DNA from 3 places in the Intrasporangium sp. DVR genome. Region 3 is predicted to be linked to each of the others. Evidence: riboswitches for the same ligand, from Rfam matches in the RefSeq annotation. Region 3 holds a riboswitch; each other region holds the start of a gene.
What was found. Region 3 has a riboswitch for S-adenosylmethionine ahead of ABWV20_RS11880 (aminotransferase class V-fold PLP-dependent enzyme). Riboswitches for the same ligand answer to the same signal wherever they lie in the genome.

Region 1 (4,052 bases), on a different contig from region 3:
GGCGGGCCAAGGAGCGGAGGGGCGGCTGCCGGTGGCAGGTAAGGCCATGAAGGCTGCATCACGCCTCAAGCTCCTCGCCACGACGGCCTCGGTGATCCGCGCCTCGACGCGGCCGGGAGCCCCGAGCCTCACGGTGCGCGTCCAGGCCGTTCCCCGCCTCGTGCGAGCGACGCTGTCCGGCCAGTACGCCGGGACGACCCGCGGTCGGCTCGGCATGCTCGCCGCGGCCGTCGCCTACATCGTCTCGCCGGTGGACCTGGTCCCGGAAGCGGTGCTGCCGGTCGTCGGCGCCGCCGACGACGCCGTGGTCATCTCATGGGCGGTCAAGACACTCGTGGAGGAGACCGACCGGTTCCTCACGTGGGAGGCGGGGCAGGGTCGGCGCACGCCCCCGCGCGCCGAACGAGCCTCCGCAGGACGGGTCCGGCCGCTCGGGTCTCCGGCGAGCGACGGCGTCCACGAGGTGGCGGCCACCGGTGCAGGCCCACGGCTGACACACCACGCCCGCGAGGCCGCGACGACCTACGTCCTCGAGACGGTGCGCAAGCGTCTCGAGCGCTGAGCCGACCTGAGTCATCCACACCCCCCGGAGGGGACCGACGGTCATCCACAGGTCATCGGCATGGACGGGCCCGCCGACTGGTGCTGCGCCACTGTCGGAGCATGCAGAAGATCTCCGTCTCAGGACCCGCCGAGCTGGTCACCATCGTCCCCTTCCACCTCGGCTTCCAGCCCGAGCGCAGTGTCGTCATCATCTGCCTGCAGGAGAAGTCCGTCGGGCTCGTTGCGCGGATGGACGTCCTCGCCCATCCACAGGCAGCGCAGGCTGCCGCTGCGCTGATGGAGCCGATCGAGCGCGCCGGCGCCACCGCGGTGGCTCTCGTCGCGTACGAGGACGAGCCGGGCGAGGCGCGCCCCTTGGCCGATGCCCTCGGGGTGGCCCTGGGGCTCGCCGGGATCCCGGTGGTCGAGGACCTCGTCGTGCGGGGAGCGCGCTGGTACTGCCTTCGGTCGGATGGCTGCCCGGATGACGGCGGGCTCCTGCCCGCGCCGGCGGACGTGCCCGCGGTGGCAGGTTACGTCGCGCAAGGGCGATCGGTGCTCGGCAGCAGGCGGGCGGTCGCGTCCCTCGTCGAGCCGCTGCCGGAGGCTCACGACGACCACGTGGCCCAGGCCGTCGAGGAATGGCGGCACAGCTATCGCAGGGCCAGGCACTCCCGCTTCCTCAGCTGGATCGGCGGGCCCGCCGAGGGCGTGGACGAGTCCACCAGTTCCGGGGAAGGAGTCGCGGCGCCCGACCGCCGGCCCGCTGCCTCCCGCTGGGAGGAGCTCACCGACGAGTCTCTCGGCGCGTGGGGTGTGCTGCTTCGCGGCGAGGCGCCGGCCGCGGGCCTGGCCCGCCTCCTCCCGCCGCTCGTCGGGCCCCTCGAGGACCGCGACCTGCGAGACGCGCTCATCGGTTGGCTCTGTCCGGGCTGGCTCCCGACCGACGAGGTCGACGATCGCCTGCTGACGCGACTCCACGCCCTGGTCGGAGAGGTGGACCACGGCTTCGTACCCGAGGCTGACGACCTGGTGTGCGACCCCCGCCGGGTCGAGGATGCGCTTCTGGAGCTGTGCCGGGTGACTCCTGTGCGGTTCGCCGCACCGGTCCTCACCATCGCCGGCGCCTACGCCTGGTGCCGGGGTGACGGCACGCGCGCCGGACTGTGCGTCGACCGCGCCCTGCAGCTCGATCCGGAGTACCGGCTCGCCAGGCTGATCCGGGTGGGCCTCGATCACGGAGTCCGCATGCCCGCGGCCTGATGCCCGTCGCTCGATGCCCCCCTGTGCCCGCCCCCTGTGCCCGCCCCCTGTGCCCGCCCCCTGTGCCCGCCCCCTGTGCCGGCCCCCTGTGCCGGCCCCCTGTGCCGGCCCCCTGTGCCGGCCCCCTGTGCCGGCCCCCTGTGCCGGCCCCCTGTGCCGGCCCCCGTGCCGGCCCCCCGTGCCCGCCGCCCCCGGTGCCCGCCCCCGGCCCGGTGCGGGTGACCACCGGACCGTCGGCAGCCTCCGGTCGAAGCCAGGGACAGCGTGGGACGGGCCACCGGCCGCATTCCACACCGTGGACGACGGGGAGGAAACGGGGACGCCCGTGACGTAGAGTTGGGCCAGGTCATGAGTACCAGCGTCAAGCCCCGGCTCGCTGGTCGGCAACCCTCCGTCGCGGTGGGGTGCCCCGGGTGAGGACCAGGCCGCCCCGCGACCGGGGTCGGCAAGCGCGATTTCCGGGAGTCGACCTTGACGATGACAGACAACCATCAGACCTCGACGCGACGCCTGCGACTCCGACCTGACGCCGTGCGCAACGGGTTCGCGGCGGCGCCGACCAGTCCGCGGGTCAGCGGGGCGTGGCGTCTCGGCGACCCGGTCGGTGCCCGCCGGTTCGCGCAGATCGGAGAGTTCCGGCTCGAACGCGGAGGCATCCTTCCCGACGTCACCGTGGCCTACGAGACATGGGGCACGCTCAACGCCGCCGGCGACAACGTCGTGCTCATCGAGCACGCGCTGACCGGGGACAGCCACGTCGAGGGCGAGGCAGGTGCCGGCCATGCCTCTCCCGGGTGGTGGCCCGGACTCGTCGGCCGGGGCCGCCCGATCGACACCGACTCGTGGTTCGTCGTCGCAGCCAACGTCCTGGGGGGATGCCAGGGCACCACCGGACCGTCGAGCACCGCCCCCGACGGGCGCGAGTGGGGGAGCAGGTTCCCCTACGTCACGATTCGCGACCAGGTCGAGGTCGAGGCGCGCCTCCTCGAGCACCTCGGCGCGACCCGGCTCGCCGCCGTCGTCGGCGGGTCGATGGGCGGGATGCGCGCCCTCGAGTGGGCCGCCTCACACCCCGGACGCGTCGACCGCAGCATCGTGCTCGCGAGCACCGCCTACGCCACGGCTGACCAGATCGCCTGGTGTCAACCGCAGCTGCTGGCCATCCGCCAGGACCCTGACTTCGCCGGTGGCGACTACTACCGCGCCGGCCGCTCCCCGGAGGCAGGGCTGGGCCTTGCGCGTCGGATCGCGCACATCACCTACCGCACGGGTGCCGAGCTCGACGAGCGCTTCGGACGCACCGCACAGCTCGGGGAGGACCCGCTGCGCTCCGGTGAGCGGGGCCGGTTCGCGGTGGAGAGCTACCTCGACCACCACGCCGGAAAGCTGGCTCGGCGGTTCGACGCGAACTCCTACCTCGTGTTGACCGAGGCGATGAACTCCCACGACGTGGGTCGTGACCGGGGCGGCGTCGCGCAGGCCCTGTCACGCATCACCGCGGAGTGCACGATCGCGTCCGTCGACACCGACCGGCTGTATCCGCCCGAGCTGTCGGACGAGCTCCACCGCCTGCTGCCACGGTCGGTCCGCGCCCACATCAGCTCGCGGTTCGGCCACGACGGCTTCCTCATCGAGGATGAGCAGGTGGGGGTCATCATCCGCTCCGCCCTGGGCTGACGTCGACCTGCCCGGGTTCACTCGAGTGTGTCCGACGCGCCACCGCAGACGGCTCCCGCACGGTGCTTTTTCGGGTAGCGTCCGATCACAAGACATTTCCGTCCCAAGGAGGTCCGGGCACAGTGGCCATTGTCGTTGGATACGTCGCGACCAAGGAAGGCCGCGCCGCACTGAAGCGAGCGGCGGAGGAGTGCGTGCTGCGAGGCACCAAGCTCATCGTGATCAGCTCGCACAGAGGGGGCAAGGACTTCGACGCGGACGAGTCCGCCCGGTTCGAGAGCGAGCTGGAGCGCATCAAGGGGGTGCTCGAGGAGAAGGGCCTCGACCATGAGGTCCGCCAGCTGGTGCGCGGCAACGACCCGGCCGAGGACCTGATCTCCGTGGCGGAGCAGGAGGGCGCCGACTTCATCGTCATCGGCCTGCGCCGCCGCAGCCCGGTCGGCAAGCTGATCCTGGGCTCCAACGCACAGCGGATCCTGCTCGACGCAAGCTGCCCGGTGCTCGCTGTCAAGGCCGACTGAGCACCCGCATCGCGCTACGTGACGCCCTCTCGTTGGCCTCGCCCCTGT
Region 2 (4,052 bases), on a different contig from region 3:
GCGATGGCGACCGCCTTCTCGAAGTTCGTCACGCCCTCGGCGTACATGACGCCGCCCACGTTGGCGGCGCCGGTCTCCTCGAGCACCGTCACGGCGCGCTCGACGTAGCCGGGGCTGAGGAAGCCGTGCCCGTCGACCCGGACGATGATGTCGTGCGCGGCCGCCTCGACGGCGAGGTTCAACGCGTCGGGCGTGCGTCCTGAGGGGTTCTCGACGACCGTGATCCGGGGATCCCGCTGCGCCAGCTCACGCGCGACCCCGAGGGTGTCGTCGTGTCCCGGACCGATCGCCAGCACGAGCTCCAGCTCACCCGGGTAGCCCTGCTCGAGGATCGCCTGGACGGCCTCACCCAGATGCTTCTCCTCGTTGAGCAGGGGCATGATGACGCTGATGGGAGGTGGGTGATGCACGGGGTGCGTCCGCTCCGGGGCTCGGGAACTGAGGTCGGGAGGAGACTACCTCTCAACCCTTGAGGAGCTGGCGCGCCATGACGATGCGCTGGATCTGGTTGGTCCCTTCGTAGATCTGGGTGATCTTCGCGTCGCGCATCATCCTCTCGAGCGGGAAGTCCTTCGTGTAGCCGGCTCCGCCCAGCAGCTGCACCGCGTCCGTCGTTACCTTCATCGCAACGTCGGACGCGTAGCACTTGGCCGCCGCGCCGAAGAAGGAGAGGTCCTTGTCGCCCCGCTCGGACTTCGCTGCGGCCACGTAGACCATCTGCCGGGCCGCCTCGACCTCCATCGCCATGTCGGCGAGCATGAACTGGATGCCCTGGAAGTCGGCGATCCGCTTGCCGAACTGCTTGCGCTCCTTGACGTAGGCGACCGCGTGGTCGAGCGCCCCCTGGGCGATGCCGATGGCCTGGGCCCCGATGGTCACCCGGGTGTGGTCGAGGGTGCGCAGTGCGATCTTCAGGCCGTCACCGACCTCGCCGACCAGGCGGTCGCCCGGGATGCGGACGTTGTCGAAGTGCAGCTCGCGAGTCGGGCTGCCCTTGATGCCGAGCTTGCGCTCCTTCTCACCGAAGGTGAAGCCCGCATCCGACTTCTCGACGACGAAGGCGGACACGTTGTTGCCTCGCGGCCCGTCGGGGTCGGTCACAGCGAGGACGGTGTAGTACTCGGACACGCCGGCGTTGGTGATCCACGACTTCTGTCCGTTGAGGACCCAGTCGTCCCCGTCCCGCCGGGCCCGGCACTTCATCGACGCGGTGTCGGAGCCGGCCTCGCGCTCGGACAGGCCGTAGGAGAAGGTCGTCTCGCCGTGCGCCAGCGGCGGCAGGTACTTGCGCTTGACGTCGTCGTTCGCGGCGAGGATCAGCGGCAGCGAGCCGAGCTTGTTGACCGCCGGGATGAGCGCCGACGAGGCGCAGACGCGCGAGACCTCCTCGATCACGATGCAGGTCGCCAGCGCGTCGGCTCCGACGCCGTCGTACTCCTCGGGGACGTGGGGGGCGAAGAAGTCGGACGCCACCAGCGCGTCATGCGCCTCCTGGGGGTAGCGGGCCTCCTCGTCGACCGCCGCGGCGAAGGGAGCGATCTTGTCCTCGGCCACTGCGCGCACCGCCTCACGGAGCGCCTCGTGGTCCTCGCTGGTCCGGAACAGGTCGAAATCAGTGCTCGTCACGAGGAGCAATGCTACTCGCGAGACACAATTAGTAGGACGTCCAAGTGATCCAGGCCACCGCAGCCCGGGCGGCATCGGCCCCGGTGTCCAGCATGCGAACTCAGCGTCCACGATGAGGACGCCTGGGCGCGGACGAGCCCAGCGGCATACCATCCACGGAAGGTCATGAGTGTCAGCGTCACGGCCCCGGCTCGCTGACCGGCAACCCTCGCTACGCGGCGGGGTGCCCCGGGTGAAGACCTGGCCACCGGCGACCGCCGGTGCGCAAGCGCGAGTGTGAGGAACACCGATGAGCGACACCCCCGACTGGTCCTTCGAGACGAAGCAGATCCACGCCGGCCAGAGCGCCGACAGCGCCACCGGCGCGCGGGCCCTGCCGATCTACCAGACGACCAGCTACGTCTTCAACGACACCGACCATGCAGCGAACCTGTTCGGGCTCAAAGAGTTCGGCAACATCTACACCCGGATCATGAACCCGACCACCGACGTCGTCGAGCAGCGCATCGCCGCCCTCGAGGGCGGGGTCGGGGCGCTGCTCGTCGCGTCCGGCCAGTCGGCGACGACGCTCGCCATTCTCAACATCGCCGAGGCGGGCGACCACATCGTCGCCTCGCCGAGCCTCTACGGCGGCACAGTGAATCTGCTCAAGTTCACCCTGCCCAAGCTGGGCCTCGAGGTGACCTTCGTCGACGACCCGGCGTCGATCGACTCCTGGCGCGCTGCGATCCGGCCCAACACCAAGCTGCTCTTCGGGGAGACGATCGCCAACCCCAAGGCCGAGGTGCTCGACATCGAGGCCGTCGCGGCGCTGGCCCACGAGCACGGGGTCCCCCTCGTGGTGGACAACACCATCGCGACGCCCTACGTGATCCGCCCGATCGAGTGGGGCGCGGACGTCGTGGTCCACTCGGCGACGAAGTACCTCGGCGGCCACGGCACGTCCATCGCCGGGGTCATCGTCGACGCGGGCCGCTTCGACTACGGCCAGGACCCGGAGAAGTTCCCCAACTACAACACGCCCGAGGAGAGCTACCACGGGCTCGTGTTCGCCCGGGACCTCGGTGTCGGCAGCCCGCTCGGCGCCAACCTGGCCTACATCCTCAAGGCTCGCGTCCAGCTGCTCCGCGACCTCGGCCCCGCCGCCGCCCCGTTCAACGCGTTCCTCATCGCGCAGGGCCTCGAGACCCTGTCACTGCGGATCGAGCGCCACCTCGACAACGCGGCCAAGGTCGCGGCGTTCCTCCAGTCGCACGACCAGGTCGAGAGCGTCGTCTGGGCCTCGCTGCCGGACAGCCCGTCCTACGAGACCGCCCGGAAGTACGCGCCGCGCGGCGCTGGGGCCGTCCTGTCCTTCGAGATCCGTGGGGGCCTTGAGGCCGGGAAGAAGTTCGTCGAGGGCCTGACGCTGCACAGCCACGTGGCCAACATCGGCGACGTCCGCTCCCTCGTCATCCACCCCGCCTCGACGACGCACTCGCAGGGCCCTGAGGAGGACCGTCTCGCTGCCGGGGTGACCCCCGGGCTGGTCCGTCTCGCCGTGGGCATCGAGCACATCGACGACATCGTCGCCGACCTCGAGCAGGGTTTCGCCGCGGCCAAGGGCTGACCGGCCGGACGAGGTGGGCGGCGCGGCCAAGACCATGCCGTATGCCGCTCACCTCCGCCTGCTCGTACGCTGGCTCGCATGTCCGCCGAGCCTGCGACCGCCGTCCGCTATCCCGCTCCCCTGCGCCCGGGTGACCGGATCGGCGTCACCGCACCGAGCGCCGGTGTCCCCGACCGGCTGTGGGCACGGGTCGAGCTGACTCGAGAGTTCCTGGAGGCCAAGGGCTTCCGAGTCGAGATCGGTGAGTGCATGCACACGCCGTCGCACGTCAGCGCGCCGCGCGAGAAGCGTGCAGCCGAGCTGATGCGGATGCTCACGGACCCTGCGATCCGAGCCGTCGTCCCGCCGTGGGGTGGGGAGACCGGCATCGACCTGCTGGACCTGCTCGACTTCGCCGCGATCGCCGCCGCCGACCCGACCTGGTGCGTGGGCTACTCCGACACCACGACGTGGCTCACCCCCCTCACGCTCCGGACGGGGATCGCGACCATCCACGGCCAGAACTTCATGGACACCCTCTACCGGACACCGGACGGTGTCGCCCACTGGACCGACGTGGCTGCGTCCTCGCCGGGTTCGGAGATCACGCAGCGCTCACCGGGGAGCTGGCGCGGCGCCGGGTTCGACGACTGGGTCGCCGATCCCGGTGCGTCCGAGTACGACCTCGACCAGCCGGGGACCTGGCGGCGGATCGACTCCGAGGACGCCGACGAGCCGGTGACCCTGCACGGGCGCCTCGTTGCGGGCTGCGTCGAGACCGTCGGCTTCCTCGCCGGCGGCGAGTACGGGAACGTCACCGGCTTCGCCGAGGACTTCG
Region 3 (4,052 bases):
GGGTGGTCGAGGCCGGGCAGGTCGCGGTCCACGGCACGGACCACGCCATCGTCTGGGCCGCCTATGCCGTCCCGGGATCAGACTCCTGACGCGGCGCTCCGGGCCGGGTCACCAGGGGCGAACGGCGTCCCCGTCGCGCGGGTCGTCCCCGTCCACGACCCATCCCGACTCGCCGTGGGTCCACGTCGCGGCCGGCCCGGCCTCGACGAGCTCGCGCAGGGCGCCGATGAGCCGGTCCACGCCCTCGCGAGTCGACCCGAGCCCGATGCTGGCCCGCACCGCGGTGGCGTGCTCGGCCGATCCAGAGAGCAGGTCGTCGACGAGCAGGTGCGCGCAGAACCGACCGTCCCGCACGCCGATGCCGTGCTCCACGGACAGGACCTGCGAGACCAGAGACGAGTCGAAGCCACGCACCGTGAACGCGACGACGCCGACCCGGTCATGTGCTTCGTCGAAGATGGACAGCTCCTCGACGCCGTCGATCGAACGCAGCCCGTCGCGGAGCCGAGCGAGCAGGCGCGTCTCGTGGCCCTCGATGGCGGCCCGGTTGCCGGCGATGGTGGCGCAGGCTGCCGCGAGCGCGATGGCACCGATGACGTTGGGGCTGCCGCCCTCGTGGCGGGCTGCGCCGGTCGCCCACGTCGTCCCGTCCTCGGCGACGGCGCGGGTCGCACCACCGCCGCGCAGGTAGGGCTCGCCGGCGTCGAGCCAGTCGGAGCGCCCGGCCAGGACGCCGGTGCCGAAGGGCGCATAGGTCTTGTGTCCGGAGAAGGCGATGTAGTCGACGTCGGACGCGGCGAGGTCGATCCGGCGGTGCGCCGAGAGCTGCGCGGCATCGACCGCGACGCGGGCCCCGTGCCGGTGGGCCAACCGGGTGAGCTCCTCGACCGGCCACACCTCGCCGGTGACGTTGGAGGCGGCGGTGATGACGACGAGGCGCGGTCCGTCGCCGTGCCCGGAGAGTGTCCCGGAGAGTTCCCCGGAGAGTGCCTCGGAGAGCGCGCTGTGCGCCTCCGCGATGCTGCGCGGGACGGGCAGACGCACCGTGCGGTTCTCTCCCCATGGCAGCAGGGTCGAGTGGTGCTCCGACGCGAAGACGAACACGGTGGCCGTCTCCGGCAGGGCAGCGGACAGCACGGCCCAGGAGTCCGTCGTCGTCCGGGTGAAGACGACGGCGTCACCCGGACGCGCGCCGACGAAGGCTGCAACCTCGGCGCGAGCCTGCTCGTACCAGGCGCTCGTCAGACGAGACGCGTAGCCGGCGCCGCGGTGCACCGAGGCGTAGGTCTCGAGGGCGCGGTCGACGGCCTCCTTGACCGCGACCAGGGCCGGGGTGGACGCAGCGTGGTCGAGGTTGGCGTAGGTCGTCGCCCCCGAGAGAGTGGGCACGACGAGGCCGGCGCCGACGACCGCCGGCAGCGCCACCGACGACGGGGCGGAGACGGCACGGGTGCGGGTGGCGAACGGGTGCGGTGCGCCGGCTCCGCACTCCGTGGCGCCGGCCGCCAGGGAACGGGCGTGGGCCGCGCTGGTACGGGGGAGGACTGACATGGGGGCTCCTCGGTCGGGGGACCCGCCGGGTGCAGGTCCGCGCTTGCCGCGCCTCGACACCACGAACGTGGCGAGGACGGCCTGGTCGTCACCCGGAGCACCCCGCCGCGGAGGAGGGTTGCTGGCCAGCGAGCCGGGGCTTGACGCTGGCGCTCATGACCTGACACGAAGATAGGGAGCCGCCCCCGCCGCTGTCCACCGGGCACGGGGCCCGTGTCGTCATCTGAGACGTATGCCGCTGGGCTCGCTCCTCGTCCCAGGCCGCTCGGCGGGTCGGATCGGAGCAAAAGGAGGGTGTTGCGCGTGTGACGCGTGAGTTCAGGGGGTCAGGTGTCGTACCGTGCGACCATGGCGACACGTCGGTCCAGCAGCGCGCGCCCTGCTTCGTCCTCCGGTTCGTCGGCCACGACGAGGGCGGCGTCGGGGACGAGCAGTGGTGCCGCGACCCGCGGCAAGGCCGCCGCACGCCCGGCCGCGAGCCGCGGTGGCGCCCGCGGGACCAAACGTCCCGCGACCCGGGGCAGGGCCAGGGGCGGCGGCCTGCCACTGCCGATCCGAGCCGTGCGCAACACCTGGATGGGGGTGTCGCACGTCGCCGGGGGAGCCGTCCGACGAGTCGGCGCCAGCGCCCGCGACCTCGAGCCCGAGCACCGCCGGGACGGTGTCGGCTTCACCCTCATCGCGCTCGCCATCATCGTCGCCGCGCGCGAGTGGTGGGGGGTCGACGGGGTCTTCGGCGACGGCGTCCACGCCGTCGTCGCGGGGACCTTCGGCCGCATCGCCTACGCCGTTCCGCTCGTCCTGCTCCTGCTTGGTCTGCGAGTCCTTCGAGCACCTGAGGACGAGGCAGCGACCAACCGCATCATCGTCGGCACCGTCACGCTGACCTTCGCCGCGTGCGGGCTGGCCCACGTCAGTGACGGCATCCCCAACCCCCCTGACGGCGCTGAAGGAATGCGCGCCGCCGGCGGCATCATCGGGTTCCTCGCCTCCAGCCCGCTGGACGCGGCCGTGTCCAGGTACGGCGCGATCGCCATCCTCATCCTGCTCGGCACCTTCGGCCTCCTGGTGATCACCGCAACGCCGGTCAACCACATCCCGCACCGTCTCCGCCAGCTGCGCGACCTCGTCCTGCACCGACCGCACGAGGCGGACGGCGGCGAGCCTGCCGAGGACGCCGAGGGAGGGCCCGCAAGGAGGAGCCGCCGCAAGGCCGTCGACCTCAGCGAGCGGGACGGCGACGAGGCCTTCCGGCAGGCCGCGGTCCGGGAGGCGGAGGACGAGCCGACCACGCGCCTGCGCCCCGGGGAGAAGCGGCCGACGCCGCCCGGTGTCCTGGCCCCACGTCCGGCCGGCACGTCCGCGAGCACCCAGGCCATCGACGCCACCGACCCACGGACCCACGGCGCCCCCGACACGGCCCGCGTCGGGCCCAAGCCGGAGCTGGTGCCGCCTCCCACCTCGCCCATCCCGTCCCGGGTCGAGCAGCTCTCGCTCGAGGGCAACGTCACCTACCGCCTCCCGGACCACGCGATCCTGGCTCACGGGGCCCCGCACAAGACCCGCAGCCACACCAACGACAAGGTCGTCGAGTCGCTGACCCACGTCTTCGACCAGTTCGACATCGACGCAGCGGTGACCGGCTTCACCCGCGGGCCCACCGTGACCCGCTACGAGGTCGAGCTCGGATCGGGCACCAAGGTGGAGCGCGTCACCGCCCTCTCCAAGAACATCGCCTACGCCGTCGCGTCGGCCGACGTCCGCATCCTCAGCCCCATCCCCGGCAAGAGCGCCATCGGCATCGAGATCCCCAACGCCGACCGGGAGAACGTCGCCCTCGGCGACGTGCTGCGGAGCCAGACGGCCCGGAGCAACGAGCACCCCATGGTCATGGGCGTCGGCAAGGACGTCGAGGGCGCCTACGTCATCGCCAACCTCGCCAAGATGCCCCACCTGCTCGTCGCCGGCGCGACCGGCTCCGGCAAGTCGAGCTTCGTCAACTCGATGATCACCTCGATCCTCATGCGGGCGACGCCGGAGGAGGTCCGCCTCGTCCTCGTCGACCCGAAGCGCGTCGAGCTCACCGCGTACGAAGGCATCCCGCACCTCATCACGCCGATCATCACCAGCCCGAAGAAGGCCGCGGAGGCGCTCCAGTGGGTCGTGCGCGAGATGGACCAGCGCTACGACGACCTGGCGGCCTTCGGCTTCAAGCACGTCGACGACTTCAACAAGGCAGTGCGGGCGGGGAAGGTCAAGCCACTCCCCGGGTCCGAGCGCCAGCTGACGACCTACCCCTACCTCCTCGTCGTCGTCGACGAGCTCGCGGACCTGATGATGGTGGCCCCCCGCGACGTCGAGGAGTCCGTCGTCCGGATCACCCAGCTCGCCCGTGCCGCCGGAATCCACCTCGTCCTCGCGACACAGCGACCCTCCGTCGATGTCGTGACCGGTCTCATCAAGGCGAACGTGCCCTCGCGCATGGCCTTCGCGACGAGCTC

Region 1: another riboswitch for S-adenosylmethionine. It lies ahead of metX (homoserine O-acetyltransferase MetX); the one in region 3 lies ahead of ABWV20_RS11880 (aminotransferase class V-fold PLP-dependent enzyme).
Region 2: another riboswitch for S-adenosylmethionine. It lies ahead of ABWV20_RS15530 (bifunctional o-acetylhomoserine/o-acetylserine sulfhydrylase); the one in region 3 lies ahead of ABWV20_RS11880 (aminotransferase class V-fold PLP-dependent enzyme).

What each region holds. Positions count from the first base shown of each region.
Region 1 covers NZ_BAABZW010000019.1:71,508-75,559, reverse strand. The annotation lists gene ABWV20_RS14350 (EcsC family protein) at 1-42, shown strand, start outside; gene ABWV20_RS14345 (YkvA family protein) at 47-562, shown strand; gene ABWV20_RS14340 (DUF4192 domain-containing protein) at 664-1,806, shown strand; SAM riboswitch class IV at 2,151-2,264, shown strand; gene metX (homoserine O-acetyltransferase MetX) at 2,284-3,483, shown strand; gene ABWV20_RS14330 (universal stress protein) at 3,606-4,004, shown strand.
Region 2 covers NZ_BAABZW010000019.1:328,795-332,846, forward strand. The annotation lists partial or broken gene ABWV20_RS15520 (glycosyltransferase family 2 protein) at 1-413, opposite strand, end outside; gene ABWV20_RS15525 (acyl-CoA dehydrogenase family protein) at 463-1,626, opposite strand; SAM riboswitch class IV at 1,788-1,903, shown strand; gene ABWV20_RS15530 (bifunctional o-acetylhomoserine/o-acetylserine sulfhydrylase) at 1,916-3,235, shown strand; gene ABWV20_RS15535 (S66 family peptidase) at 3,314-4,052, shown strand, end outside.
Region 3 covers NZ_BAABZW010000015.1:177,117-181,168, forward strand. The annotation lists gene ABWV20_RS11875 (endonuclease/exonuclease/phosphatase family protein) at 1-89, shown strand, start outside; gene ABWV20_RS11880 (aminotransferase class V-fold PLP-dependent enzyme) at 109-1,551, opposite strand; SAM riboswitch class IV at 1,586-1,712, opposite strand; gene ABWV20_RS11885 (DNA translocase FtsK) at 1,900-4,052, shown strand, end outside.